Regions from separate parts of the Enterovibrio paralichthyis genome, predicted to be linked through region 1. Evidence: predicted binding sites of a transcription regulator. Region 1 holds the regulator's gene; each other region holds the start of a gene.
What was found. The regulator MetJ, encoded in region 1, represses methionine synthesis genes. The targets are predictions, from matches to a motif close to TTAGACNTNTANANGTCTAA.

Region 1 (10,408 bases):
GTCCTGACGGGCTACACCGAAGTCATGGGATTTCGGTACATCCAGCTGCAACAGGCAAACCTCACCCAGTGAGGTGATAATTTTTGCGCCGCGACCAGATGCCAGTACCCGCTCAATACGGGTAGAACCGGATTCCGGGTCGTAACTGCAGCGCAGGTTCAAATCGATACAGCTTTGTGCCACCGGCTGGAGTGTGCGGGTATGCAGCACAGGCGCTGCCAGACGGGCAAGCTCTGCCGCTTCATCAAGACGCAGCAAAGGCAACAGGCAGGCATCACCCACTGTGCGCGGATCCGCGCTGTAGACACCGGCAACGTCACTCCAGATAGTCACACGGCTGACATCAGCCAAGGCACCGATAATGGTGGCGGAGTAATCCGAACCGTTACGGCCAAGCAGGACGGTTTCACCGGCGCTGTTTTGCGCCATAAATCCGGTGATCACGATGCGGCGTTTGGTGTGCTGAACCAGTTGTTCTTTCAGAAGAGGCCAGGAGCTTGCGCGGTCTACTTCCGGCTGTGCGCCACGTTCAGCGCGCAGGAAGCGGCGTGAATCGAGCTGTACTGCCGGTAACTCGCTTTGGCTGAGCAACGCAGACAACAGGCGCGCAGACCAGACTTCACCAAAACCCTGGCTCCACGCACGCTGCGCTTCCGTCAGCGGGTTTTCGCCCGCTTGAGCCAAAGCGCTGAAATCTTTATAAAGCGCATCCACCAGCACCTGCTTTTGCTCGCCTTCAATCAGGTTTTCAATCAAGTCCTGCTGGTATTTACGCAAGCTTTGCAGGCTTTCATGTGCCAGGCGGCCATCTTTGCCCAACAGGCCAATCCACTCAATCAGGTGGTTGGTGGTTTTTCCGGCCGCAGACACCACTATGATGTCTGTGTCGCCACTGTATTGACCCAGGATACGGGCAACACGGCGAAAACAGTCAGGATCGGCAAGGCTGCTGCCACCGAACTTATGTAACTGACGGGATGGCGACTGCTGAGGGGATACTACTTCAACCGCACTCATTGCTGGCTCTCTCTTACTATATCGAATGCTTGTTTCAGGTCGGCGATCAAATCGGCCTTGTCTTCCAGACCGATGGACAGGCGCAGCAAGGTCGCTGCAATGCCCGCTTCTGCTTGCGCTTCGTCCGACATGGCTCGGTGGGTCATTGAGCCTGGGTGCGTGACTAAGCTTTCCACGCCGCCCAATGATTCGGCCAAAGTGAACAGCTTAAGTGAGGCGAGGAAAAGTTTCAGCTCACTTTCGTCACCTTTGAGTTCAAAGCTCAACATTCCGCCAAAACCTGCTTGTTGTTTCTTCGCAATCTCATGACCCGGGTGGGCTGGCAGCGACGGATGATAGATAACACTGACCAAAGGCTCCTGTTTCAGGAACTCAAGGATTGCGCCACTGTTCTCTTCATGCATGCGCATTCTGGCTCCCAGGGTACGCAGTCCACGCAGTGTCATATAGCTGTCAAAGGCATTGCCGGTTGCCCCGATACAATTCCCCCACCACTTCAATTCTTCATACAGCTCCACTTCTTTGGCAACGACAACGCCGCCGACGGTGTCGGAATGACCGTTGATAAATTTGGTGGTCGAGTGCACGACAAAATCCGCACCAAGATTCAGGGGTTGCTGCAGCACCGGTGACAGGAAAGTATTGTCCACGCCTACCCAAGCATCGGCAGCATGGGCCTGTTTGCAAATTGCCGCCACATCAACCACACGCAGCAGCGGGTTGGAAGGCGTTTCCACCCACACCAGTTTGGGCTTTTGCAGTAAGGCTGCTTCAAGCGCCTGGGCATCATTCTGGTCAACAAACAACACCTTGAATGCCCCTTTTTTGGCGCGTGAATCAAACAGTCGGTAGGTACCACCGTAGCAATCGTGCGGCGCCACGATCAGGTCGTCAGGAGACAATAGCGCGAGTAAAAGGTTGATAGCAGACATGCCACAGTTGGTAACGACAGCGCCTGCGCCGTTTTCCAGATCCGCCAGTGCGCTTTCAAGCAACGCCCTGGTTGGGTTGCCGCCGCGGGCATAATCGTATTTCGGCACCGCCCCAAATTCTGGGAACTCGTAGTTGGTGGAAAGGTAAAGTGGAGGCACAACGGCGTGATGCTGTGAATCAGTGGTGATGCCGGTACGGACGGCGATGGTCGCGGACTTCTTGTCGCTCATGGTGTGCTTCCCTGTCTGAATTTGATCGTATGGCGCGGCGTTTTATTGAGCGCGCTCTGATGACAATTTGTTCAACCTTAACCACTCAAGACCAAGACGTCAATCCCTCTAGACGTCTATATGTCTTTACATATAGCGGTTAACATCGCTAGAATTTGGTTTTCATCCAACCTGGGCGCGTTGTCTCCGGCGTTGGCAGCGATTTAGACCCTATACTGCTAAGAAGGTGAACAATGGCAGACTGGAATGGCGAATATATTAACCCTTACGCCGAGCACGGTAAAAAGAAAGAGCAGGTCAAGAAGATCACCGTTTCTATCCCGCTGAAAGTGCTGAAAATCCTGACTGATGAGCGTACCCGCCGTCAGGTGAACAATCTGCGCCATGCCACCAACAGTGAACTGCTGTGCGAAGCTTTTTTACACGCTTACACCGGTCAGCCCCTGCCAACGGATGATGATATCCGTAAAGACAAAGCCGACAGTGTCCCTGCTGAAGTGAAGCGGATTATGAAAGAACTCGGCATTGAGTTTAACGAAGAAGAGTATTGATTTCGTTAGCGCCGAGACAGAATACCAACAAAAAACCAGCCAATTGGCTGGTTTTTTTGTGCTTGAAGAAACGCGGCGAATTACGCTTCGTTGTCAGCCATATAATTTTCTGGCATCTCGATGCGCGCAACGCCCGACTCCACCGCAGCGACCGCAACCGCTTTAGCTACACGTGGCAGCAGGCGTGGGTCCATCGGTTTTGGAATGATGTATTCTCGACCGAATTCCAGCTTGTCAACGCGCGCCGCCGCCAGTACTGATGCAGGCACAGGCTCTTTCGCCAGCGCACGGATAGCTTCTACCGCTGCCAGTTTCATTTCATCGTTGATGCGGCTTGCACGTACGTCCAGTGCACCACGGAAAATGAATGGGAAACACAGCACGTTGTTCACCTGGTTCGGGTAATCCGAACGGCCGGTACCCATGATCAGATCATCGCGCACCGCGTGAGCCAGTTCCGGTTTGATTTCCGGATCCGGGTTTGAACACGCAAACACGATAGGCTTGTCAGCCATCAGCTTCAGCGCGTCAGGCGGCAGCAGATCCGGGCCAGACACACCCAGGAAAATATCCGCACCTTCAATCACATCTTCCAGCGTACGCTTATCGGTGTTGTTGGCGAACAGTTGCTTGTATTCGTTAATGTCGTCACGACGGGTGTGGATAACACCTTTACGGTCCAGCATGTAGATCTTCTCACGCTGTGCACCACACTTGATCAGCAGCTCCATACACGCCACAGCCGCAGCGCCTGCACCCAGACATACGATCACGGCTTCGTTGATATCTTTGCCCTGAAGCTCCAGTGCGTTCAGCATACCTGCCGCCGTAACGATCGCCGTGCCGTGCTGATCATCGTGGAAAACAGGTACATGACAGCGCTCAATCAGCTGTTTTTCAATTTCAAAACAGTCAGGCGCTTTGATGTCTTCAAGGTTGATACCACCAAAGGTGTCAGAAATGTTGGCAACCGTATCAACAAACTCTTCGATGGTGCGGTGTTTCACTTCGATGTCGATAGAATCGAGACCTGCGAAGCGTTTGAACAGCAGCGCCTTACCTTCCATTACCGGCTTGGACGCCAGCGGGCCAAGGTTACCCAGACCCAGGATTGCGGTACCGTTCGAGATCACTGCAACCATGTTGCCTTTTGCAGTGTATTTATAAACATTGTCAGCGTCCTGCGCGATCTCACGCACCGGCTCAGCCACGCCCGGGCTGTAAGCCAATGCCAAATCTTCAACGGTGTCTGCCGGTTTGGTAAGTTCTACAGAGATTTTGCCCGGTACTGGATACGCATGATAGTCCAGCGCCTGTTGGCGTTTGTCTTCAGACATGAATATGTTCCTGACTGTAATTGTTATTGGCTGAATACCCTTGTGTTTGATTGCCCCGCAAGCAGAGGTAAAAACAATCAACAAGGTACGGCATTGCGCATTCCCACGTGGATGCTCAAACGGCATCTTCATGCAGATAGTCTTTGCTCAGGGCATAGCCTGCATTGCTTCCCTATTTGGCTTTCCACCCTGTCTTAACGAGTGTAGCAATTCAGTATGACGCAATGGAGTCAACACTGGCGAAACAAAGACTACAAAATGGTAACGCAGCGTGAATAGCAGAACCAGCTATTCACTTGGATAAACTGTAATAGTCTACCTATACTGAGGTTGTAAAAGGTCTTACAAGCTGTATCAGGCAACAAAAAAAGGGTGCTTTCGCACCCTTTTTTCATAAAACCGCAATTACTTGCTGCTAAGAACGCCGAAACGTTTAGTGAAGCGATCAACACGGCCGCCAGTGTCAACTACACGCTGAGTACCGGTGTAGAATGGGTGGCATTTGTCACATACGTCCAGGTTGATGTCGCGACCCAGAGTAGTGTTGAATTCAAAAGTGTTGCCGCAAGAGCACTTAGCAGTTACTGCTTTGTATTCTGGATGGATACCAGCTTTCATAGGGATAACCTCAATTTAAAGGCCGTGTCGCTCTCCCGAGGCTATCGGGCACCACACGTGGTTAACAAACATTTGTAAGGCGCGAAATTCTAATCAAGGAGACCTGTGATCGCAACTTTTTTGTTCAATTCTTTTTCGCCGTTATCTAACCGTCTGCCTGCAAAGAAAATTCAACCTCGCCTTTCCGCTTTGCCCTGCCCTAGGTACACTGTGGCCAGCCAAACTACTCAACGGTTACCCTGAAAATACCCATGACGCCAACCATTGCCCACGTCGCGCTGCCCGTGCCGCTGCACAAAACCTTCGACTACCTTGTTGCCCATGACATGCCGGTGGTAGGCGGGCGGGTGCGTGTGCCTTTTGGTAAGCAATATAAAGTGGGCATTGTCTCAGGTCTGGGTAACACCTCAGAGTTTCCCCTAGAGCAACTCAAGCCTATCAATGCTGTGTTGGACACAGCTCCCCTTTGGACGCCTCCTTTATATAAGGTGCTCAACTGGGCCAGCCGCTACTATCAGTATCCACTCGGTGATGCACTGGCCACTGTGATGCCGGGAGCCCTTCGCAAAGGCAAGCCTGCACACCGTGAACGGGAAAAATGCTGGCAACTAACCGAGTCCGGCAAAACGCAACCGCTCGCCGCCCTTACCCGCGCGCCCAAGCAGGCACGGGTACTCTCTTTATTACGCCACGGCGCAATGAGCCACAGTGCCCTGCTGGAAGAAGAGCTTAACAGCACCGTATTAAAAACCGTGGAAGAAAAGGGCTGGATTGAAGCGGTTGAAGAGAAAGCGGCGAAGCCCTGGCAGCAGGGCTATGCGGTGGTCGAGGAAAAACCGAAGCTTAACCACGAACAGGCTATGTCGGTAGCCACCATCAACGCCAACCCGGAATTTGCCTGCTACCTGATTGAAGGGGTGACGGGCTCAGGGAAAACGGAAGTGTACCTGAACCTGTTGGAACCGGTATTAAAGCGGGGTCAGCAGGCGCTTATCCTGGTACCGGAAATCGGCCTGACGCCACAGACCATCAACCGCTTCAAGCGCCGTTTTAATGTGCCTGTCGTGGTACTGCATTCCGCATTGAATGAGACCGAGCGTCTAAATGCCTGGCTGGCTGCGCGCGACAACGAAGCGGCAATCATTATCGGTACCCGCTCGGCATTGTTCTCGCCCTGCAAGTCCCTTGGCATCATCATCGTCGATGAAGAGCACGACGCCTCCTATAAACAGCAGGACAGCTTCCGTTATCACGCCCGCGATCTGGCAGTGATGCGCGGGCACGAAGAAAATATCCCCGTAGTGCTGGGCTCAGCGACACCCTGCCTTGAAAGCCTGCACAACGCCAAAACCGGGAAGTACCACCACCTGACGCTCTCGGTCCGTGCCGGCAACGCAGTGAAAACCCAAAATGGCGTATTGGATATCCGCGGGCTGTATCTGGAGGCTGGGCTTTCAGCGCCGCTGATCGCTGAGATGCGCAAACACCTGTCGCAGGGCAATCAGGTGATGCTGTTTCTGAATCGCCGTGGTTATTCACCGGCGCTGATGTGTCATGAATGTGGCTGGCTGGCCGAATGCAAACGCTGCGATGCTTACTATACCCTGCACCAGAGCAGCAACGAATTGCGTTGCCACCACTGCGGTTCGCAACGCCCTATTCCGCACCAATGCGAAAGCTGTGGCTCGACCCAGCTCATCAGCGTAGGCGTCGGAACCGAGCAACTGGAAGCGCAGCTCTCCACCCTGTTTCCGGAATACAAGACTATCCGTATCGACCGTGACAACACGCGGCGTAAAGGGTCGCTTGAGGCTTACCTCAATGCCATCCACAACAAGGAATACCAGATACTGATTGGCACCCAGATGCTGGCCAAAGGCCACCATTTCCCGGATGTCACCCTGGTGGCCTTGGTGGATGTCGACAGCGCGCTGTTCAGTAATGACTTCCGCGCCCCGGAGCGCCTGGCGCAGCTCTTTATCCAAGTCGCCGGACGTGCAGGACGCGCCAGCAAACCCGGGTACGTATTGCTGCAAACCCATCATCCGGAGCATGCCCTGCTGCAGTCACTGATCCGAAAAGGCTATGACACCTTTGCCGCCGATGCACTGAAAGAGCGCCAGCAGGCTCACCTGCCGCCTTACAGCTACTTTGCCCTGCTACGGGCTGAAGCGCACCAGAGCCACGAAGTAGAACAGTTCCTCCATCAGGCGCGAACGGCACTGGAGGCATTCCCCATCCATGATGAAGATTGCGCAGTGATGGGACCGGCACCGGCACCGCTGCACCGTCGTGCCGGGCGGTATCGCTGGCAGTTGATCTTCCAGGCACCTAACCGACGGATTTTGCAACAGAGATTGTCAGTTGCTTTGCCCTCCATCCGCCAGCTTCCACTGGCAAAAAAAGTGCGCTGGTCCGTCGATATCGAACCCCAGGACATGAGCTGAGCAAATTTCATTCAGTTAAGCCGACTGAGATCACAGTATTCTTGCAATTACTGTTAACATGACCATGTTTAATACATCGTCATCAGATTAAGATATGGCAACTGGACAAGAAATGTCTCACTGCTGTAGGTCCCGTCTGGGAAGCATTGCCATTAAATAACGAGCAAGAGGATTAACACTATGGCGACAATGAAGGATGTTGCCCATCTCGCCGGCGTCTCCACGGCGACGGTATCCCGTGCGCTGATGAACCCGGAAAAAGTCTCAGCGTCGACCCGCAAGAAAGTAGAACAGGCCGTAATGGAAGCAGGCTATAGCCCTAACTCCCTGGCCCGTAACCTGCGCCGTAACGAATCAAAGACCATCGTGGCAATCGTCCCGGACATCTGCGATCCCTACTTTACCGAAATCATCCGCGGCATCGAAGAAGCGGCGATGGAAAATGGCTATCTGGTGCTGCTGGGCGACAGCGGACAACAGGAAAGCCGCGAAAGTTCTTTCGTGAATTTGGTGTTTACCAAACAAGCTGACGGCATGCTTCTTTTAGGTACCGATCTTCCATTCGACGTCAGCAAACCGGAACAAAAGAACCTGCCACCGCTGGTGATGGCGTGCGAATATGCGCCGGAACTCGAACTGCCAACCGTGCATATCGACAACCTAACCGCAGCATTTGAAGCCGTGAACTACCTGACCCAGGTCGGTCACAAGCAGATTGCGCAGATCACCGGTGAGCCGGATGCGGCGCTGACCCAGTTCCGTACACAGGGATACCAGCAGGCGCTTCGCCGTGGGGGTGTCACCATCAACCCCGCGTATACCGTCACTGCAGACTTCACCTTCGCCGGTGGTGCCCGCGCCATGACCAGCTTGTTGTCGCTACCAACCCCGCCAACCGCGGTGTTCTGTCACTCTGATGTGATGGCGATTGGTGCGATGCAACAGGCAAAACGCCTGGGCTTCCGAGTACCGCATGACATTTCAATCGTCGGTTTTGATGACATTCAGTTCGCTGAATACTGCGATCCGGCGCTGACGACGGTGTCGCAGCCACGCTATGACATCGGGCGTCAGGCAATGCAAATGTTGTTGAAGATCCTGAAAGGCAATGATGTGCAAGCAGGTTCACGCCTGTTGGATGCCCAACTGGTCATCCGCGAAAGTGTGGCACCACCGTCACGCTAATCGGCACTGAGAGGTACTGGCATGCGCAAGCGCAAGCCAGTACCATATACGCTTTATTGAGCAGAAAAAGACATTCAATTCAGTGGCAACCCGAGATTACGTCAAACGCGGCAAAGCACCACGTAAACCCGCCCGCAATACCAAAAAGCAGCCTCCAAAATCGGCCTTTCCCCTCAAATGGACGCTGATCGCCCTCGCTTTGGTCGCAGGCTTTGGTTATGGCCTCTATTATCTGGCGACCAGTGAACCCCCTGCGGAAGAAAAAGTGGTCGCGCCAGCGAAACCTGTTTCCAAGCCGGTGAAAAAAGCCGAGAAAGACATTCCGCCGAAACCGGAAGAGAAGTGGACCTACATTGAAGAGCTGGAAAACAAGGAAGTGGTGGTGGAAGCCAACGCACCGGAAGTCTCCAGCCGCCCTTACCTGATGCAATGCGGCGCTTACCGCAGCGCAAGCCAGGCTGATGAACGCAAGGCCATGATTGCATTCCAGGGACTGGAAAGTCATATCAAAACCAGCCAGGGTGAAAAAGGGATTTGGTACCGTGTCGTGCTTGGTCCTTACACCATGAAGCGCGAAGCAGAGCGTGACCGTAACCTGTTGCAACGCTCTGGCATCGAGCCATGCGCCATTTGGTACTGGAACTGATAACAAACCAACCACTTGAAGGGTGATCTCGCTTTTCTGCCGCGGATTGCCCTTGATTTTCCTTTTCCCTACCCCCACCTTTGTGAGTAACAGCCCAACTCTGGCAAAACGCCAGATCGCAAAGAAAGAGGTTCTTCCGTGACAACTATCGTTTCTGTTCGCCGCAACGGCAAAGTAGTGATCGCCGGTGATGGCCAGGTGTCACTGGGTAATACCGTCATGAAAGGCAATGCCCGCAAAGTCCGCCGCCTATACAACAACAAGGTACTGGCAGGTTTTGCCGGTGGTACCGCTGACGCCTTCACCCTGTTTGAACGCTTTGAGCGCAAGCTGGAAATGCACCAGGGTCACCTGACCAAAGCGGCAGTAGAGCTGGCGAAAGACTGGCGTACAGACCGCGCGTTGCGCCGACTGGAAGCCCTGCTGGCAGTCGCGGATGAAACGGCATCTCTTATCATCACGGGTAACGGTGATGTGGTTCAGCCTGAGCATGACCTGATTGCCATTGGCTCAGGCGGTAACTTTGCCCAGGCAGCGGCAACCGCACTGCTGGAAAACACCGAACTGGATGCACGCGAGATTGCGGAAAAATCGCTGACTATCGCTGGCAACATTTGTGTGTTCACCAACCAGTTCCACACCATCGAAGAATTAGATTACTAAGCAGGATTCACAGTATGTCTGAAATGACCCCACGCGAAATTGTCTCTGAGCTGGACAAACACATTATCGGCCAACACAAAGCCAAGCGCGCGGTGGCGATTGCCCTGCGTAACCGCTGGCGCCGCATGCAGCTAAATGAAGATCTGCGCGCGGAAGTAACCCCGAAAAACATCCTGATGATCGGCCCTACCGGTGTGGGTAAAACCGAAATCGCCCGCCGTCTGGCAAAACTGGCGAACGCACCTTTCATCAAGGTAGAAGCGACCAAATTCACAGAAGTGGGCTATGTCGGTAAAGAAGTGGAAAGCATCATCCGCGACCTGACCGACGTGGCGATCAAAATGACCCACCAGCAGGCGATGGAAAAAGTGAAATTCCGCGCAGAAGAGCTGGCGGAAGAGCGCATCCTGGATGTGCTGCTGCCACCACCGCGTGATGCCTGGGGCCAGAACGAAGAGCCAAAAGCAGACTCAGCGACCCGCCAGAGCTTCCGTAAGAAAATCCGTGAAGGTCAGCTGGACGACAAAGAAATCGAAATCGATGTAGCTGCACCCCAGATGAGCATGGAAATCATGGCGCCTCCTGGCATGGAAGAGATGACCAGCCAGCTGCAAAGCATGTTCCAGAACCTGGGTGGTGGTAACACCTCGAAAAAACGCAAGATGAAGCTGAAAGAAGCCCTGAAAGCAGCCACCGAAGAAGAAGCGGCTAAGCTGGTGAATCAGGAAGAGCTGAAAGAACAAGCCATCTTCGCGGTAGAAAACAACGGTATCGTGTTTAT
Region 2 (10,408 bases), on a different contig from region 1:
TTCCTTGGTATAGGGTTAATGGAATTCTAGACGTCTATACATCTTAAGAAGGGAGTGCTTTAAGATGCCAATTAAAATTCCTGATCTGTTGCCCGCGGCAAGTACATTACGTCAGGAAAACATCTTTGTGATGTCGGAAACCCGTGCAGAGAGCCAGAATATCCGTCCACTTAAGGTGCTTCTCCTTAACCTGATGCCCAAAAAGATTGAGACAGAAACTCAATTTATGCGTTTGTTATCCAACAGTCCTTTGCAAGTGGATGTGGAGCTGTTGCGCATCGATGACCGGCCTAGCAAGAACACTCCCACCGAGCATCTCGACACCTTTTATCGCCAATTTCAGGGCATTCGCAACCGCAACTTTGACGGACTGATAGTTACCGGTGCGCCATTGGGACTGGTGCAGTTTGAGGATGTCATTTACTGGGATCACTTACAGGACATTATGACTTGGGCCAAAGAGCATGTGACATCGACGCTCTACGTGTGTTGGGCTGCCCAGGCCGGGTTGAAGCTGTTGTATGATTTACCGAAGAAGACGCGGAAGGAAAAGCTGTCCGGTGTGTATCGTCACAAGATAAATAAGGACTTGAGCCATAACCCGATTTTGCGCGGATTCGATGATTCTTTCCTGGCGCCACATTCCCGTTATGCGGATTTTTCGCCCCAGTTTTTGGCTGATCACACCGATCTCGATATCCTTGCGACTTCAGATATCGCGGGGACGTATCTTGCCGCGACCAAAGACAAGCGAAATGTTTTTGTTACCGGACACCCGGAATATGATTCGCATACCTTACATCAGGAGTATGTGCGTGATGTGGGGGAAGGGATGGAGCCTGCTGTGCCGATGAACTACTATCCGGATGATGACCCGACCCAAGAGCCGTACGTGAGCTGGCGGAGCCACGGCCACCTTCTGTTCGCCAATTGGCTTAACTATTGTGTTTACCAGCAAACGCCATACGATTTGGATCACTTTTCCGAGTCGGCATTCACGAAAGACGACTAATAAAAAAGCCTGCATCTGCAGGCTTTTTTATCATTTAAATCCAGCGGTTACTTGTTATTTCTGAGGAGCTTGTACCTGTTTTTCCGCTTCTTTATAGCTTTGAGGTTTAATTTCCATATCCCGTTCAGCCACTTTGGATTTTTCTATCATTTTAGTGATGGTCGAGCCCTGAACAAGGATTGAGAATACGACTACGGCATAGGTCATCACCAGAATGATTTCCCGCACATCAATATTTTTCTCCGGCACAATCATATAGCCTGCCGGCACGGCCATTGCCATCGCGATTGCCAGACCGCCACGCAATCCACCCCAGGTCAGGATACGGACTGAGTATGGGTTGTATTCGCGATAGCGGTTAAAGCCGACATAACAGAGGCGCACGCTGAGGTAGCGGGCTAGCAACACTGCTGGTATCGCAAATACCATGATGATCCAATCTTCTTTGTGGAAAGAAAATGTCAGCATGCTAAGACCGATCAGCAGGAACAGTACACCATTCAGGAATTCATCCACCAACTCCCAGAAGTGGTCAAGGTGATCTTCACTTTCCTTTGAAAAACCAATATAGCGCGTCCAGTTACCAATCATGATACCGGCTACCACCATCGCCAGAGGGCCTGATACCCCAATCAGGCTGGCAAACACATAGCCGGCTGTCGGGATACCCAATGTCAGCAACAGCTCCATCGAGTGGTCATCGGTGTTACTGATTAGGTAGTGGAACAACAAACCCAGAATAAATCCGTATATGATACCGCCGACGGCTTCATGGAGAAACAGTTCAGCCACACTTAGAACCGTTGGTTCTTCAGTGCCGAATGCAACCGTAAAGAGGGTAATAAAAATCACCAGGCCGAAACCGTCGTTGAACAGTGACTCGCCCTCAATCTGGGTCGATATCCGTTTAGGGGCATTGAGCTTTTTAACGATTGCTAATACGGCTATCGGGTCGGTAGGCGAGATCAGTGCGCCAAAGAGCATGCAGTAAATCAACGCAAAGGGGATACCGATAAGCTGAAAGAACAGCCATGTGATGCCGCCGATAAAAATGGTGGAGACGATCGTCGCACCCATCGCTAGGATAGTAATTTCCCACTTTTGATCTTCAAGATGAGGCAATTTGACGCCCAAAGCGCCCGCAAACAGCAAAAAGCCTAAAACCCCTTTAAGCAGGAAGTCATCAAAGTGGACTTCGTTTAGGGTTGTCGCGGCAAATTCTTTGAGATGAAACCAGTTGTTATGACCGGATATAACAATGATAAGCGAGAGGATAAGTGCACCAGCAGTGATGGCAATGGTGGTTTGCATTTGCCCTATCTTGCTGTTGATAAAGGCAATAAGCATCGCTGCCGCGGCGAGAAAGCAAAGTGTTGTATAGACGGTCATCGATGACCCCGTTTTAGTCTGTGAGTTAATCTTGGGAAATATGTAAGAAAATATAAATCCAAGCGAAGAATAAAACTACAACAAATCTGAGTCATCACGGAGGTCATGGGGTCATGTGTGCACTATTGGACGTCTAGATTTCCATTTGGTGTGTGATACTATGCTTCAATACCCGATCGGTTGAGTGCTTTGGAAGCGGATTATCCGAGGCCGGGAAAGGAAAATAGAAGAAGGATCTGTGGTTGTGAGCAGTAAGGAAAAACTCGAAAAACTCTTGGCAGAGCGCATTCTGATCATCGATGGTGGCATGGGCACCATGATCCAGAGCTACAAGCTTGAAGAGAAGGATTACCGTGGTGAGCGCTTTGCCGACTGGCCAAGCGACTTAAAAGGCAATAACGATCTATTGGTGCTGACACAACCGGAGACGATCAAAACGATCCACGCAGAGTATCTGGAAGCCGGTGCCGATATTCTAGAGACCAATACCTTCAATGCCACCACCATTGCCATGGCTGATTACGACATGGAAAGCCTGAGCGAAGAGATAAACTTTGCAGCCGCCAAGCTGGCGCGTGAAGTGGCTGATGAGTGGACGGCAAAAGAGCCGACGAAACCGCGCTTTGTTGCCGGAGTGCTTGGCCCGACCAACCGCACTTGCTCGATTTCCCCTGACGTTAATGACCCAGGCTACCGCAACGTCAGCTTTGATGAGCTGGTGACCGCCTACTCCGAATCCACACGCGCCCTGATCAAAGGCGGTGCGGATCTGATCCTGATTGAAACCATCTTTGATACCTTGAACGCCAAAGCCTGTGCTTTTGCTGTGGATTCGGTATTCGAAGAGCTTGGCTTCTCACTGCCAGTGATGATTTCCGGCACCATTACTGACGCCTCAGGCCGCACTCTGTCTGGCCAGACAACGGAAGCCTTCTACAACTCGCTTCGTCATGTAAACCCCATCTCTTTTGGCCTTAACTGCGCACTGGGCCCAGATGAGCTGCGTCCGTATGTCGAAGAGCTGTCTCGCATCTCTGAAAGCTATGTGTCGGCGCACCCAAATGCCGGTCTTCCCAATGCGTTTGGTGAATACGATCTTTCCCCGGAGGAGATGGCGGAGCACGTCAAAGAGTGGGCGCAAAGCGGCTTTTTGAACCTGATTGGCGGCTGTTGTGGTACTACGCCTGAGCACATCCGTCACATGTATGAAGTGACGAAAAGCATTACGCCACGCAGATTGCCGGATATCGCCATTGCCTGCCGTTTATCTGGCCTTGAGCCGTTGACCATCGAAAAAGATACCCTGTTTGTGAACGTCGGGGAGCGCACCAACGTTACTGGCTCTGCGCGCTTCAAGCGCCTTATCAAAGAAGAACAGTACGACGAAGCACTGGAAGTTGCGCGTCAACAGGTAGAAAACGGTGCCCAGATCATCGATATCAACATGGATGAAGGCATGCTGGATGCTGAAGCGTGCATGGTACGTTTTCTCAACCTGTGTGCTTCAGAGCCTGAGATTTCCAAAGTGCCCATCATGGTCGACTCATCCAAATGGGAAGTGATCGAAGCTGGCCTTAAATGCATTCAGGGCAAGGGGATTGTTAACTCCATCTCGCTTAAAGAAGGCAAAGAGAAGTTCGTTGAGCAGGCCAAGCTTATTCGCCGCTATGGCGCAGCGGTGATTGTGATGGCGTTTGATGAAGTCGGACAGGCGGATACCCGAGAGCGCAAGCTGGAAATCTGTACCAACGCTTACCGCATTCTGGTCGATGAAGTGGGCTTCCCGCCGGAAGACATTATTTTTGACCCCAACATCTTTGCCGTTGCGACCGGCATTGATGAGCACAACAACTACGCCGTCGACTTCATTGATGCGGTAGCAGACATCAAGCGCGACCTGCCTTATGCGATGATCTCCGGTGGTGTGTCGAACGTTTCCTTCTCGTTCCGCGGCAATAACTACGTGCGCGAAGCCATTCACGCAGTTTTCCTCTACCACTGTTTCAAGAACGGCATGGACATGGGCATCGTCAATGCTGGTCAGCTGGAGATATACGACAACGTGCCAGAGAAGCTGCGTGAAGCGGTGGAAGATGTGGTGTTGAACCGTCGTGACGATGCGACAGAGCGTCTGCTGGAAATTGCCGAAGCTTACCGCGAAAACGCCGTGGGTAAGGAAGAGGACGATTCTGCGCTGGAATGGCGCAGCTGGCCGGTAGAAAAACGCCTTGAGCATGCACTGGTCAAAGGTATTACCGAGTTCATCGTTGAAGATACAGAAGAAGCCCGCATTAATGCCTCCAAACCGCTTGAAGTGATCGAAGGGCCGCTGATGGACGGCATGAACGTGGTTGGTGACCTGTTTGGTGAAGGCAAAATGTTCCTGCCACAGGTAGTGAAATCTGCCCGTGTGATGAAGCAGGCCGTGGCGCACCTTGAGCCATTTATCAACGCCGAAAAACAGGCGGGCTCCACCAACGGTAAGATCCTGCTGGCAACGGTAAAAGGCGATGTGCATGACATCGGTAAGAACATTGTCGGTGTGGTATTGCAATGTAATAACTACGAAATTATTGACCTTGGTGTGATGGTACCTTGCGAGAAGATCCTTAAGGTCGCCAAGGAAGAGAACGTTGACATCATCGGCTTGTCGGGGCTGATCACCCCTTCGCTGGATGAGATGGTGCATGTCGCGAAAGAGATGGAGCGTCTTGGCTTTGACTTGCCGTTGTTGATCGGCGGTGCCACCACCTCCAAAGCTCACACCGCAGTGAAAATCGAGCAGAATTACAACCAGCCGGTGGTGTACGTGAATAACGCTTCCCGAGCAGTCGGGGTTTGTTCGTCCCTGTTGTCTGAAACCCTTAAGCCGGCGTTTGTTGAAAAGCTGCAGGCAGATTATGAAATTGTGCGTGAGCAGCATGCACGTAAACGCCCACGTACCAAGCCGGTGACCCTTGAGCAGGCACGTGCCAATAAGGTGGCAATTGACTGGGATGCTTACACGCCGCCAGCACCTGCCAAACCGGGTGTGCATGTATTCGAAGACTTTGATGTCGCTACTCTGCGCAACTACATCGATTGGACGCCATTTTTTATGACTTGGTCACTGGTTGGCAAATACCCGGCGATCCTTGAGCATGAAGAGGTTGGTGAGGAAGCCAAGCGTTTGTTCAAGGATGCCAACGACCTCTTAGACCGCGTTGAGCGTGAGGGTCTGATGAAAGCCAGCGGCATATGCGCTCTTTACCCGGCAGCCAGCATTGGTGATGACATTGAAGTCTATACCGATGAGTCCCGTACCCAGGTTGCGAAAGTGCTCCACAACCTGCGTCAGCAAACTGAGAAGCCAAAAGGCTTTAACTACTGTTTGTCTGACTACATCGCGCCGAAAGAGAGCGGTAAGAAAGACTGGATTGGTGCGTTTGCTGTCACCGGAGGGATTGGAGAGCGTGAACTGGCGGATGCGTATAAGGCGCAGGGTGACGATTACAACGCCATTATGATCCAGGCGGTGGCTGACCGTTTGGCGGAAGCTTTTGCCGAGTATCTGCATGAGCGGGTACGCAAGGAAATCTGGGGCTATGCAGCGGATGAAAGTCTGTCGAACGATGAATTGATCCGTGAAAAGTATCAGGGTATCCGTCCGGCGCCGGGCTATCCTGCCTGTCCTGAACATACTGAGAAAGGCTGCTTATGGGAGCTTCTCAACGTAGAGGAAACCATTGGTATGTCACTGACCACCAGTTATGCGATGTGGCCGGGTGCTTCGGTATCTGGCTGGTATTTCTCCCATCCAGAATCGCGCTACTTTGCGGTAGCGCAGATCCAGGAAGATCAGCGTGACAGTTATGCCGATCGTAAAGGCTGGGATCTGATCGAAGCAGAGAAATGGCTAGGGCCAAATCTTAACGGCTAACTGGCAGAAACTGAAAGGGCGCTCAGAGCGCCCTTTTTTATTCGCAAGCTACTGGGATTATTCAAACAACTCTTTGTGCAGTGCCCGCACCACATTCTGTGAATCTGCCGTACTGGTCAGGAAGCAGAGGTTGTGGTTGCTGGCGCCGTAACAAATCATGCGCAGGTTGTAATCTTCCAGTGCACCAAAGATCTTGGCTGCAGAGCCGCGTGATTCACCCATATGGTTGCCAATCAAGGCCACCAGACACATATCCTGCTCTACGGTCACTTTACACAGCTCAGCCAATTCCTGCTCCGCGGCTTCCGGCAATTTAGGGGCACCGCCTTTGGTGTTTGTCTGATCCAGTGTCAGGGACACGCTCACTTCTGACGTGGTGATAAGGTCGACCGATACCTTGTGCTTGGCCAGAATGTTAAACACTTCAGCCAGAAAGCCGTAAGCGTGGAACATATTCAAGCTGGTCAGGGTCACCATTGTTTGATTGCAACGCAGGGCGAGGGCGCGAAATAGCGGCGAATTTTCCGCATGGCGACGTATCCAGGTGCCACCCTTTTCCGGTGCTTTGGATGAGCCGACAAACACGGGAATATCGTGGCGCATGGCCGGGATCAGGGTCGCCGGGTGCAAGATCTTGGCGCCGAAGTTTGCCATTTCAGACGCTTCGCTGAAGCTGATCTCATCAATCGGACTTGCAGCTGGCGCCACGCGTGGGTCAGTGCTGTAGATTCCCGGTACGTCGGTCCAAATCTCTAACGAGGTAGCCTTTACTGCCTCTGCCAGCAGTGCTGCGCTGTAATCGCTGCCGCCACGCCCCAGTGTGGTGGTGTTGCCCTGCGCATCAGAGCCGATAAAGCCCTGGGTGACAACGATGTGCTTTTTAAACAGGGGAGACAAAACAGCTTCTGCATGGAATGCCGTTTCAATCAAATCCGGTGCGGCTTTGCCAAACACACCATCTGTTTTCAGGACGTCACGCACGTCGATACGCACAGCATCAATGCCTTTGTCATTAAGCAGATGAGTGAAAATATGGGTCGACATCAGTTCGCCGCAGGCAACCAGATTATCGGTAACTTGATCTGAAGGAGAAGTTTGTGCAATCGCAGAGAGTGTCGCGACTTCATCAAGAATGCCATTCACAGCGGCGGCGACTTCAGGTGCTTCAGGAAGCTGTGCCAAAATGCTGAAATGGATATCGCTCAGAGTTGCCAGCACATCCTGCTGTCTTTCCTGGCTAACGCCGTTAGCCAGTTCAACCAGTAAATTGGTCACGCCAGAGCAGGCGCTGATCACTACCAGTCGAGTGTCCAAATTCCCTTTAATCACCGAAGCACAGTTAGACATAGCTGCGTAGTCGGCTACACTCGTGCCGCCAAATTTTGCGACATTTAATGCGTTCACTTCCCTTCACCTCCCATAATCGCGAATGGAGTTGTCCTAGATAGTAAATTGGGAGACAGAACGAGATAGAGTGCGGGTTTGGAAGAAAGGATTTTCTCCAGAAGCGCTCCACCTCAAGTGAGATGACAATCCGAAGGATTCAACCTCCCAGACCGACAAGCCAGCCCCCAAGGTCTGGTCTAGTCTCGGCGTCTAACCCCCTGATCACACTGCATTGGAGTTGGGGCTCCGCAATGTGACTGCCTGGTTGACGCGCCTCTTCTGTCTCTACGCAGTTGGCTGCGTAAAAATTGCTCTCTATTGATAATTGTTTGTAACCTTGTTGTCAACGACAGATTACGCGCATGCGGCGAATATTTTTCTGAAAGTGCCATTTTCCTTGATTGGGCTTGGGATTATCCAATGGTGGCATTTTAGTCAGTGCTATCCGGTGTTAACGTAAAGGGAACAAAAGGCTGATGGAGAGACAACAATGACAATATCCCGCTTTATCCCACCACAACGTACTTTGATGGGCCCTGGCCCCTCGGATGTCTCACCGCGTGTCCTGCAGGCGCTGGCCCAACCGACAATCGGTCATTTGGATCCGCTGTTTGTGGCGATGATGGATGAAGTCAAAGCCTTGCTGCAGTATGCCTTCCAGACGGAAAACCCTTTTACCATCGCCGTTTCTGCGCCGGGAAGTGCTGGGATGGAAACCTGCTTCGTGAACCTGATTGAGCCGGGCGAGACTGTGATTGTCTGCCGCAATGGTGTGTTTGGTGATCGGATGCGTGAGAATGTTGAGCGCTGTGGTGCGACGGCAGTAATGGTCGATGATGAGTGGGGCAAGCCAGTCGACCCGGCCAAGGTAGAAGCGGCACTTAATGCTCATCCAGAAGCGTCGGTGTTGGCATTTGTGCATGCTGAAACCTCTACCGGTGCGCTCAGTGATGCGAAAATGCTGGCAGCGCTGGCGCGTGAGCATGGTTGTCTGACGATTGTGGATGCGGTCACTTCCCTTGGCGGTGTGCCTTTGCTGGTGGATGAATGGCAATTGGATGCGGTCTATTCAGGTTCGCAGAAATGCCTATCGTGTGTGCCAGGACTTTCGCCCGTGACATTCTCATCTCGTGCGGTGGAAAAAATGCAGCAGCGCAGCGGAAAAGTGCAAAGCTGGTTTTTGGATCAAAGTCTGGTGTTAGCGTACTGGAGTGGCGAGGGCAAACGCAGTTATCACCACACAGCGCCGGTCAACAGCTTGTATGCCCTGCATGAATCCCTGCTGATGCTGAAGGAAGAGGGACTGGAAAACGCCTGGCAGCGTCACCGTGACATGCACAACTTGCTCAAGGCCGAATTGGAAGCACTGGGTATCCAGTTCCTGGTTGAAGAAGCTTACCGTTTACCGCAACTCAATGCTGTTGCGGTACCGGAAGGAGTGGATGATGCGGCGGTGCGCGCGCGCCTGCTTAACGACTACAACCTGGAAATTGGCGCCGGTCTAGGCACATTGGCAGGCAAGGCCTGGCGCATCGGCCTGATGGGTTATGCCGCGAAACGTGAGAATGTCGCCTTGTGTGCGAAAGCCCTGAGTGATGTGTTGAAATAACACGGAAGCTGGAGAGAAAAAACGCCCGCTTGGGCGTTTTTTTGTCACTGAGGCAGGGTAAAGCTTGGTTCAAAGCGCTGGTCTGGAAATAACAGCGTTGCTTCTTCACTGATCTGCCGCGCGATGGCTCGGTTATCGGTAAGCACAGCGAGTTCAATCAGGGTTTGGTATTTATCGGCACTTGGCTTTCTTGCCAGCAGGCGGATCTGGTCGCGCAGGTAGGCTTCCTGTGCCTGGCTATCGCGCTTTTCAACACTGTCGAAAAATGCCCGTTTTCCAATTTCATCGCGGTAGAACGAATGCCACCAGGGATGCAGTTCGTATTGCGCCAGTTTGATGCCACGGATCTGGTGTGTGCGCAATGCTTGCTCTCCAAGGTATACCGAAGAGAAGACGGTAAGGGTTGATAGGGTCAACACAGCATAGGTTGCCAGTCTGAGTGTTCTGCCGTACGCAAAGGCAACCCTTTGATAGCGCGCAGTCAGATTATCCACCCAATAAAGCAAGACGATAAACAAAACGGCCAGCACCGGATTGACCGCGGTGTAAGCGGTCAGCAACATGCCTATCAGGGATGGCAACAAGATAGCGAACAGCATCATGCGTGTCCCATTTGGCGCTTCTGTCAGTCGCTTGAATGTCACTGCGAATAGCACACCAAACCCAAGCCAGTATGCAATGCCGCCTTGCGCCAACATGCCAAGCAACCAACTTGGGTAAGGGGCAATGACGGGGAGTACATCTTGATGCCCAACACCATACAGCAGCTGTGCAGTCGCCAGTTGGCCCAGTCCCACGCCTTCAAACTGGGCGCTACCCAGCAGCTGCCACGTCTGGGTAATCACAGCTTGCACTGATTCGCTGTAACGCGGGGAAAGTAGTGCGGCCTCAGGTAATCCCTGATACAGCCAGACCAAGACAAAGCCACTCATGACGGACAGATTCCAAAGGCCATGATGGAGCTTTCTGCAGTAGCGGAACAGGAAAGGCTGCGCAAACAGGATCAGTGCCAGAATGACAGTCACCAGCCAGGCAGAGTGCATCTGGAGCAGGGCGAAGACCATGACCAGCGGCGTTGCAATGAGCACACCAT
Region 3 (10,408 bases), on a different contig from region 1:
GTGCTAATTTAATCGGTTATCAGTAATCGATGCAGATTTGAGAGTTTTGGGCTGAAATCAGGGTGTCGGCCGGTAAACCAGAGGTTGCTTGCAGCGACGGCAGACGTATTTCACCTGTTCGCGCTGTACCTTGTTGTGGCGCCTGACGGAAAGCGGGATCTCATCGCAGCCACACTGATAGGTGAAGGTTTTTCCCTGAACAGAGCTGACATCAAAGCTGTGGGTAGTTTTGGGGGTCACTCCAAACACCTGCGACATCACGGCCTGCCACTCTTTTCCGTGTGGCCTAACACGGCCAAAGCGCTCGTAAACCACAAGGTGGCTCACTTCATGGGGAACCACTTCATTCAAAAAGGCTTGCGGGTTTTCGCTCAACAACACCGGATTGAATCGCAGTTGCCAGGTTTGCAAGCGGGCAGTACCCGCCGACTTTCCCCTTTGATTGAACAGCACTTGAGGGTGAGGGAAGGTGCATTGGAAATAGTTACCTGCACGGGTCATACATTGTGCAACTGCTTTGGTGACTTGGTATTCCAGTTCATTCATGGTTTAGCGTTTTGGTGTTTTCCTGTTGGGTTTTGTTCAGGCGAAAGTACCGGTGATAGAAGTTTTTCATCACCTGAGGTATCAAACGACTGGTTCGATAGTAGAACGAAAGGGATGGGGGCAGGCATATCATTCCCTGTCGTCCCGAAAGATAATACCGCATTAATGCAGGACCGACGATCTCCGCAGATTGTTCCTGGTTATAGGCTTGTTGCTCAGCCTTTCCGGGGAGGCGGAAACCGCCCCATTTCCGCACGGTACCGTTGGCTTGCCAGAGGCGAATTTTATTTTTCGCTGGCGTATCGAACTTACCAAGCAGCAGTGTCGTGACCCGGATGCCATTAGGTGCCTGCTCTACCTGTAAGGCCTCTGCAAAGGCGTGAATAGCCGCCTTTGTCGCGCTGTAACTCGCCATCTGCGGCACACCGTGCAGGACTGCAACCGAGGTGGTGTAGATGATCAATGGCTGGCTGTCTACGGATAAAAGAGGAAGGACAAGGTGCGTCAGCGCCAATGTCGAACGGAGGTTAGTATCAAGAATTTCCTGATGTTTCTGCCACGGAATGTCCTCAAAAGCGCCGGCGGCTGACGTGCCGACATTGGCAAAGACAATGTTGATGTTGAGCGACTGGCGGGCTATTTCAAATAGGGATTGAGTCAGAAACTCTGGACTTCTGATATCTCCCTGAAAATGAATATCCCGTCCGCTGTCACTGGTTTCACGCATGTTGCGGTCCAGCGTCACCACAATCCATCCTTGTGAAAGAAAATATCCTGCCACGGCAAGCCCAATTCCTGAGGCACCGCCACTGATAAGGATGACAGAACCGCTAGAGTCCATATTTGCCTTTGGCGCTTTCGACATGTTGTTCCGCCCAGTTTTGCATTTCAGGATTTTTGTAGACTTCTTTGAAGATCAGGATCGACTTTGCTGTCACTTCAAGAAACACCGGATTTTTAGCAAAGTACTGGGTACGGTACCAATAGAACCAGAATTTGACTCTGTCGCTTAATGGACAGCCTTCATTACGATGAATGTGTTTGATAGCAGAAATAAACGCCCAGGTGCCTTTGCGGGAATATTTCACATAAGCGCGGAAGAAGGTCCATTTCGGGATTTTAAGCTGTTGGCAAATCGCCAGTGAGAGAGAGTAGTGGGACACTTCTTCTTTGGCATGTTGAAGCTGATAATCAAGCCAGGGTCGATGACCGCCTTCGTACATTGGGTGACCACGTAAAATGCCCCGACAGGCATTGGAAATGTTGTATTCGCCAAGGGCGACATAAGCCATGCGTGTATTGAGCGGAGAGGCGAGGGCTTCATCAAGCCATGCCTGTGTGTCTTTGGCGATGTCTTCCACCGGGTAACCCAATGCTGTCAGTGCATTGAATACCCTGTCATGTTCTTCAATATGCTCCACCTCTTCGACGCGAAGTTGATTCGCAAACCGTCGGCCACTCTCGGTCACTTTGTCTGACTCGAGGTAGGTTTCCATGGTTCGGCATAAGAAACGCTCGAATGCAGGCACAGTTGCTAACAGGGCAGTCAAAATGTAGGTGTTATAGCGACCATGGCCGCCAGCCCAATATCTGTCGTCGGGCAATGCTAAGGCTTCTTCTGAATTCATATGATTCCCTCCTAAGACTGAGATTTGACTTTTGGTGTCAGTGCCAATGCGCCCGCAGCACCTTTGAGCCAGGCCATACCTAAGGGTTGCTTCCCGCTCCACAGCAGCCATTCAACACTGAAGGCGATATGCAGGCTTTTTACTAAGGAAAAATGTCGGCTCCTGCAAAGCGTCCAGACACCATAGCGAAGCTTTAACAGTGAGTAGAGGTTGAAGTCGAGGGTGGCTTTCAGCTGCGTCCACCGCGATACCTGCATTTTTTCGATCAATGCTTCGCTGACCCATTGATGTGCTATCTCATCACTTGCATGGTCAACCAGAAATTGTCGCCAAGGTGGATACATATCCTGATAGAGCTTGTGATTACTAAGGATGCGTTTACTGACTTCTGCAATTTGCGCTTCCGCGGCGGCGACATAGGCGGCTTGATAATCCAGCGGCTTTTTCCGCAGTGCATTCAGGTGCTTTTCTATCTGACGCTCCAACTGTCTGACGGGATAGCCCATCTCATCCAGCCTTTGGTTCATGTCGTTGTGTTTCGCAGAATGAGCAGCTTCTTCTTCAATCAAGTGAGTGAGTGCGACCTCAAATTCATCTTCTAGCTGGGAGTTTTGCTGTGTGGCCTGGCATTGTCTGAGGACATCGCAAAAGAATTGTTCAAAAGCGCTGACAGGGATCACCAGTGCGGTGTTAGCAATGGACTCAACAATTCTCCCGCCCCAATAGGCATTGAGTTTTTTTTGTGGCGCTTTGCGTCTGTGCTGGTCTTCACGGTGGTAAAACGCTGCCAGTGCCTGATTGGGGGACAGTGGTGACAAGTGGGGTTGCCTATCTCCAAGGCAGCGCAGGGTGTCGGCAAACCATCCTTGTTCGCGGTAATGATCCAGCGTATTGAGTGAAGGTATGAGTTTCCGACATGTATACCCCAGCGTCCTTGTGGAGAAAGGAGGGTGTCCAGGAAGCACCAAGCCGGATTTGAGTGCCTCCAATGGGCTATCCAGCAGGCAGAAAGGCCTTGCCATGCCAATCAGATCTGCTCCTTGTTGGGACAGAAGCTGATTGATGGTATCCATATCGCGAATGCCGCCAGTGAGCATCAAGGGTACGGAGCAATGTTGTCGGATGAGTGGCAGGTATTGGGAAAAGTATGCGCCCTGAGAACGATTATTTTGACCCGACATGGCCATGTTGAGGTAGCTGCCACCACTGATTTCAATAAAGTCTGCGCCGGCTTCACAGAGCAGAGAAACGGTTTGGGCGCAAACTTTTGGGGAGGTTCCCCCTTTGATGAAATCCCGGCAGTTGAGTTTGATGCCTACAGCAAAGGTCGAGCTTGTCAGGGCTTTGATGTTGCGCAAGATGCGTATAAGTAGTCTTGCTCGGTTTTGCGCGCTGCCCCCCCATTGATCGTTGCGCAGGTTCGTTGCAGGAGAAAGAAAGGCACTCAGTAAATAACCATGTGCTGCATGTATCTGTACGCCGGAAAACCCCGAGGCCTCACAAAAGCAAGCAGCTGAGACGAATCGGTCAATAACATCCTCAATGTCGTTCTCATTCATGGCTTGTGAGGGGTTGTAGTCAAGAAAATACCAGGGCGGCGCATACTCACTTGGCGCAAAGGGATGATGATGGATATCGTTGGGGGTTTGCGGGCCACCATGGTTGAGTTGGGCAAATAGAGCACAGCCATGCTGTTGTACGGTGTGAGTCAGACGCTGGAAACGACCGGTCTGAGAATGGCTCTCAATCACCAGTGATCGCCACTGTTCACGGTGGTTTCTGTCAACATGGATATTGCCGGTTATTATTGCAGCAGTACCACTCGTCGACCATTGACGGTAAAGGCGCAGCAGCGGCGCAGTTGGGCGACCATCAGTGTCGGATAAACCTTCGGCAGTGGCTGTTTTAATCAGTCGGTTTTTCAGTATTAAACCGCATGGCAATGACAAGGGGCGTTCAAGCAGCTCCGTCATAGGATCCTTCCTTAATCTTTGACGATGCGCTTATCTGTGGCTGAGCTCCTACTGCCTGACTCATACAGAAAGCTGGACAACTAGGGACTATGTTATCGCCAATTAGAATAGGGCTTGTGTATTAGTTATTGGATGCACTGCAGGGGGAGGGTATAGCGCTGTTATTTAAGAAGAAGTGTGGAGTCAAACTTCGATGAGATTGGAGTAAACGAAAATAAGAGGGCAAGGATTGGAAGCAAGATCAACAAAGGAGCCTTAAGGCTCCTTTGTTTAAAACGCATTCTATCCGTTCGCTTATTTGATGTTAGCGAAATCGCGCAGTGCCGCCACTTTGTCGGTTTTTTCCCAAGGGAATTCTTCGCGACCGAAGTGACCGTATGCTGCGGTCTTCTGGTAGATAGGTTGCAGCAGGTTCAGCATTTCTTGCAGACCGTATGGGCGCAGGTCAAAGTGCTGGCGAACCGCTTCGATAATGATGTCGTGAGACACTTTCTCGGTACCGAAGGTTTCTACCATGATAGACGTTGGATCTGCGACGCCGATAGCGTAAGACAGTTGGATCTCACAGCGGTCTGCCAAGCCCGCAGCAACAATGTTCTTTGCCACGTAACGAGCTGCGTATGCCGCAGAGCGGTCAACTTTCGATGGATCTTTACCAGAGAATGCACCACCACCGTGACGCGCTGCGCCGCCGTAGGTATCTACGATAATCTTACGGCCAGTCAGACCACAGTCACCCATTGGGCCGCCGATCACAAAACGGCCGGTTGGGTTGATGAAGTAGTTGGTATCCTTGTTCAGCCACTCTGAAGGCAGAACAGGCTTGATGATTTCTTCCATTACCGCTTCACGCAGATCAGACGTAGAGATGGTGTCGCAATGCTGGGTAGACAGTACTACCGCATCAATGCCCACAATCTTGCCTTGATCGTACTGGAAGGTCACCTGAGATTTTGCATCCGGACGTAGCCAAGGAAGGGTGCCGTTCTTACGAACTTCAGCCTGACGCTGCATCAGACGGTGTGCGTAAGTGATTGGTGCAGGCATCAGCACTTCGGTTTCGTTACATGCGTAACCGAACATGATGCCCTGGTCGCCAGCGCCCTGCTCTTTAGGATCAGCTTTATCAACGCCTTGGTTGATGTCTGGCGATTGCTTACCGATGGTGTTCAGAACCGCACAAGAGTCAGCGTCGAAACCCATGTCTGAGTGCACATAGCCGATTTCACGAACGGTTTGGCGTGTCAGCTCTTCAATATCAACCCACGCGGAGGTAGTGATTTCACCACCTACCATTACCATGCCGGTTTTTACGTAAGTTTCACACGCTACGCGTGCTTTTGGATCTTGCTTCAGAATGGCGTCAAGAACTGCGTCTGAAATTTGATCTGCAATTTTATCTGGATGACCTTCTGATACTGATTCAGAAGTAAACAGGTGCTTTGCCATGTCTTATCCCTAGCATTGTGTAATTGGGTTGATACGTATGTACGTTTAAATGTGTAGATGCTTTTCCATCTGGACGTCTATTCTACGTGGGGAATTGCATAAATCAACCGTACAGTTTGTCCGACTTTCTCCGGAAACGTTTGCGTCTGGCTTTCAAGCTTTACAAACAGATGCAGCACGTTAGGGGGAAAAATGGACAGATCCCCTTAAAATCAGCCAAGTAAAACGTTTGCAGAGCCGCCGGAGTCTTGCGACAATACCCGCCCGCCTCATTCAGCAATCTGGCTGTCTCATTAATAGTATTGTGCCGGATTGCCTATAACTCAAAACGTCTATCGATCTCAGGAGCAGACATGTCTTCTCGCAAGGTTTTAGCCAACGCGATCCGTGCACTCAGCATGGACGGTGTACAACAAGCTAACTCTGGTCACCCAGGTGCCCCAATGGGCATGGCGGACATCGCCGAAGTGCTGTGGCGCGACCATATGAACCACAACCCGCAGAACCCTGCGTGGGCAGACCGCGACCGCTTCGTGCTGTCTAACGGTCACGGCTCTATGCTGATTTACTCCCTGCTGCACCTGACCGGTTACGATCTGTCTATCGACGATCTGAAAAACTTCCGTCAGCTGCATTCTAAAACCCCGGGTCACCCTGAGTACGGCTATGCACCAGGCGTAGAGACCACGACCGGTCCTCTGGGTCAGGGCATCACCAACGCAGTGGGTATGGCGATTGCGGAAAAAGCACTGGCTGCACAGTTCAACCGCGACGGCCACGATATCGTTGACCACAACACTTACGTGTTCCTGGGCGATGGCTGTCTGATGGAAGGTATCTCCCACGAAGCATGTTCATTGGCAGGTACCCTGGGTCTGGGCAAACTGATCGCATTCTGGGATGACAACGGCATCTCTATCGACGGTCACGTTGAAGGCTGGTTCACCGACGACACGCCGAAGCGTTTCGAATCTTACGGCTGGCATGTTATCCCGGCAGTAGACGGTCACGACGCGGAAGCAATCAACGCAGCGATTGAAGCGGCGAAAGCAGAAACAGGCCGTCCTACCCTGATTTGTACCAAAACCATCATCGGTTTCGGCTCACCAAACAAAGCGGGCTCACACGACTGTCACGGCGCACCACTGGGCGCAGACGAAATCAAAGCAGCGCGTGAATTCCTGGGTTGGGAACACCCTGCATTTGAAATCCCTGCTGACGTTTACAGCGCATGGGATGCCAAGGCTGCGGGTGCTGAAAAAGAAGCCGCGTGGAACGAGAAACTGGCTGCGTACGAAGCTGCACACCCTGAGCTGGCTGCAGAATTCAAACGTCGCGTAAACGGCGAGCTGCCAGCTGAGTGGGAAGAGAAAGCGAACCAAATCATCGCTGATCTGCAAGCCAACCCAGCGAACATTGCGTCACGTAAAGCATCACAAAACGCGCTGGAAGCGTTCGGTAAGATGCTGCCTGAATTCATGGGTGGCTCAGCTGACCTGGCACCTTCAAACCTGACCATGTGGTCTGGCTCAAAAGCCCTGACCGGTGAAGATGCATCTGGCAACTACATCCACTACGGTGTGCGCGAGTTCGGTATGACCGCGATCATCAACGGTATCGCCCTGCACGGTGGTTTCGTCCCATACGGTGCGACCTTCCTGATGTTCATGGAATATGCACGTAACGCGATGCGTATGGCAGCACTGATGAAAGTGCAGAACATTCAGGTTTACACTCACGACTCTATCGGTCTGGGTGAAGACGGCCCGACGCACCAGCCGGTTGAGCAAATCGCGTCATTGCGTCTGACACCAAACATGAGCACATGGCGTCCATGTGACCAGGTTGAATCTGCAGTTGCTTGGAAACTGGCGATTGAGCGCAAAGACGGCCCAACGTCGCTGATTTTCTCGCGTCAGAACCTGGCACAACAAGATCGTACCGCTGAGCAAGTGGCTGACATCGCCAAGGGTGGTTACATCCTGAAAGATTGCGCAGGCAAGCCAGAGCTTATCCTGATCGCCACCGGTTCAGAAGTTGAACTGGCGGTAGAAGCAGCAGCACAACTGACTGCAGAAGGTAAAGCGGTTCGCGTGGTGTCTATCCCATCGACTGACACCTTCGACAAGCAAGATGCCGCGTACCGTGAAGCGGTTCTGCCATCAGACGTGACAGCACGTATCGCTATCGAAGCGGGCATTGCAGACTTCTGGTACAAGTATGTTGGCTTTGATGGCCGCATCATCGGCATGACCACCTTTGGTGAATCAGCGCCTGCTGACCAGCTGTTCAAGATGTTCGGCTTCACCACTGAAAACGTGGTTGAAACAGCGAAAGAACTGCTGGCATAAGCCAAACAGCTTCAAATACAAAACCCGCCATCCGGCGGGTTTTCTTTTTGGTACGGCATTTGTCTCGTTCACAAATTCGTGCGGGAGCGGGGTCACATTCCACGTGCGAAATTCACGTGCTTGAGATAGACTGTCCGCCGCATTTCTTCATAACGTTCAAGGTTTGACGGCAGGGATATGGCACTACGCGTCGCAATCAACGGATTTGGCCGCATCGGCCGCAGTGTGCTCCGTGCGCTGTATGAAAGTGACAAGCGTGACCAGATAGAAGTGGTTGCGGTCAATGAGTTAGCAGAACCTGATGCCATGGCGCATCTGCTGCAATACGATTCCAGCCACGGGCGCTTTTTCAAGAAAGTCACCAACAGCCAGGAAAACCTGTTTGTTGGCGACGACAAGATCCGCATCCTTCATCTTAGTGATATCAACCTGTTGCCGTGGCGCGATTTGGACGTTGATATCGTACTGGATTGCACGGGTGTGTTTGGCAGCCGTGAACACGGTCAGGCGCATCTTGATGCCGGTGCCAAAAAAGTACTCTTTTCCCACCCTGGCAGTAATGACCTCGATAACACCATTATCTTTGGTGTGAACGAAGAGACCCTCAAACCTTCCGACCGCATTGTGTCCAATGGTTCCTGTACCACCAACTGCATCGTACCTGTGATTAAGGTGCTGGATGAACAGTTCGGGATTGAGTCGGGTACCATCACAACCATTCACTCTTCCATGAATGACCAGCAGGTGATTGACGCCTATCACTCAGATTTGAGACGCACTCGCGCAGCGAGTCAGTCAATTATTCCTGTTGACACCAAATTACATTTGGGAATTGGAAGAATCTTTCCGAAATTTTCTGACAAATTTGAGGCGATTTCGGTTAGAGTTCCAACAATTAACGTCACTGCAATGGATTTGAGTGTCACAGTTAACACAAAAGTGAAAGTTAATGACGTAAATCAATCACTCGAGGAGGCAGCTCGGTGTACATTGAGCGGCATTGTCGACTATACCGAGGCACCGCTTGTCTCGATTGACTTTAACCATGATCCCCACAGTGCCATTGTCGATGGCTCACAGACCCGGGTCAGTAACCACAATCTGGTGAAGATGCTGGTGTGGTGTGACAACGAGTGGGGATTTGCCAACCGCATGCTGGATACAGCGTTGGCCATGGCAACTGTTTCTGGTGACTCGAAGGCTTGAGTCACGGGCTTTGAAGTAATTAAAGCCAAAGCAAATTTTTTGATTTTTGCAACTTAGAGAGAGGACGAAAATGTCTGTAATCAAAATGACCGATCTGGATCTGGCTGGCAAACGCGTATTTATCCGTGCCGATCTGAACGTACCAGTAAAAGACGGTAAAGTGACTTCTGACGCGCGTATTCTGGCGTCTCTGCCAACCATCAAACACTGCCTGGAAGCTGGCGCGAAAGTGATGGTTACTTCTCACCTGGGTCGTCCGACAGAAGGCGAGTACGCTGAAGAATTCTCTCTGCAGCCTGTTGTGAACTACCTGAACGACGCACTGGATTGTGACGTTAAACTGGCAAAAGACTACCTGGACGGCCTGGAGCTGAACGCAGGTGAGCTGGTTGTTCTGGAAAACGTTCGTTTCAACAAAGGCGAAAAGAAAAACGAAGACGAGCTGTCTAAGAAATACGCTGCACTGTGTGACGTGTTTGTTATGGACGCATTCGGTACTGCGCACCGCGCACAAGCATCTACCTACGGTGTGGGTGTGTTTGCACCAATCGCATGTGCAGGTCCTCTGCTGGCGAACGAACTGGAAGCACTGGGCAAAGCAATGGACAATCCAGCGCGCCCAATGGTTGCAATCGTTGGTGGTTCTAAAGTTTCTACCAAACTGACTGTTCTTGAGTCTCTGTCAAAAATCGCTGACCAACTGGTTGTTGGCGGTGGTATCGCAAACACCTTCATCGCGGCTGCAGGCCACAACGTTGGTAAGTCTCTGTACGAAGCTGACCTGGTTGATACTGCGAAGAAACTGATGGAAGAGTGTGCGATTCCAGTAGCGACTGACGTTGCATGTGCAAAAGCATTCGACGAAAACGCAGAAGCGGAAATCAAACACGTTTCTGAAGTTCAGGACGACGACATGATCTTCGACCTGGGTCCTGACTCTACTGCTGCGCTGGCAGAAATCCTGAAGGGTGCGAAAACCATCCTGTGGAACGGCCCAGTTGGCGTATTCGAATTCAAGAACTTCGAAGCAGGTACTAAAGGTATCTCTGAAGCGATTGCAGCTTCTGAAGGCTTCTCTGTTGCAGGTGGTGGTGACACGCTGGCAGCTATCGACAAGTTCGGTATCAAAGCTGACGTTTCTTACATCTCTACCGGTGGCGGCGCATTCCTTGAGTTCGTTGAAGGTAAAGTACTGCCTGCAGTAGAAATGCTGGAAACTCGCGCAAAAGCGTAATTGTTAGACGGGGGTTTTTGC

Region 2: metH (methionine synthase) is a predicted target of MetJ. The motif match lies at 2,527-2,546, and genes of this name have one in related genera.
Region 3: metK (methionine adenosyltransferase) is a predicted target of MetJ. The motif match lies at 5,626-5,645, and genes of this name have one in related genera.

Annotation. Positions count from the first base shown of each region.
Region 1 is NZ_JAHUTS010000009.1:101,804-112,211, reverse strand. Features, by position in the region: gene KU854_RS12895 (bifunctional aspartate kinase/homoserine dehydrogenase II) at 1-1,017, opposite strand, end outside; gene KU854_RS12890 (O-succinylhomoserine (thiol)-lyase) at 1,014-2,180, opposite strand; gene metJ (met regulon transcriptional regulator MetJ) at 2,414-2,731, shown strand; gene KU854_RS12880 (malic enzyme-like NAD(P)-binding protein) at 2,812-4,068, opposite strand; gene rpmE (50S ribosomal protein L31) at 4,474-4,686, opposite strand; gene priA (primosomal protein N') at 4,938-7,133, shown strand; gene cytR (DNA-binding transcriptional regulator CytR) at 7,305-8,318, shown strand; gene KU854_RS12860 (SPOR domain-containing protein) at 8,401-8,964, shown strand; gene hslV (ATP-dependent protease subunit HslV) at 9,103-9,627, shown strand; gene hslU (HslU--HslV peptidase ATPase subunit) at 9,642-10,408, shown strand, end outside.
Region 2 is NZ_JAHUTS010000005.1:292,216-302,623, reverse strand. Features, by position in the region: gene metA (homoserine O-acetyltransferase MetA) at 65-1,012, shown strand; gene KU854_RS08990 (cation:proton antiporter) at 1,067-2,401, opposite strand; gene metH (methionine synthase) at 2,646-6,320, shown strand; gene lysC (lysine-sensitive aspartokinase 3) at 6,378-7,724, opposite strand; lysine riboswitch at 7,818-7,993, opposite strand; gene KU854_RS08975 (pyridoxal-phosphate-dependent aminotransferase family protein) at 8,197-9,315, shown strand; gene KU854_RS08970 (Wzy polymerase domain-containing protein) at 9,360-10,408, opposite strand, start outside.
Region 3 is NZ_JAHUTS010000005.1:75,511-85,918, reverse strand. Features, by position in the region: gene KU854_RS07990 (SprT family zinc-dependent metalloprotease) at 58-501, opposite strand; gene KU854_RS07985 (SDR family NAD(P)-dependent oxidoreductase) at 539-1,411, opposite strand; gene KU854_RS07980 (metal-dependent hydrolase) at 1,377-2,174, opposite strand; gene KU854_RS07975 (oxidoreductase) at 2,186-4,147, opposite strand; gene metK (methionine adenosyltransferase) at 4,442-5,596, opposite strand; gene tkt (transketolase) at 5,950-7,947, shown strand; gene epd (erythrose-4-phosphate dehydrogenase) at 8,125-9,153, shown strand; gene KU854_RS07955 (phosphoglycerate kinase) at 9,224-10,387, shown strand.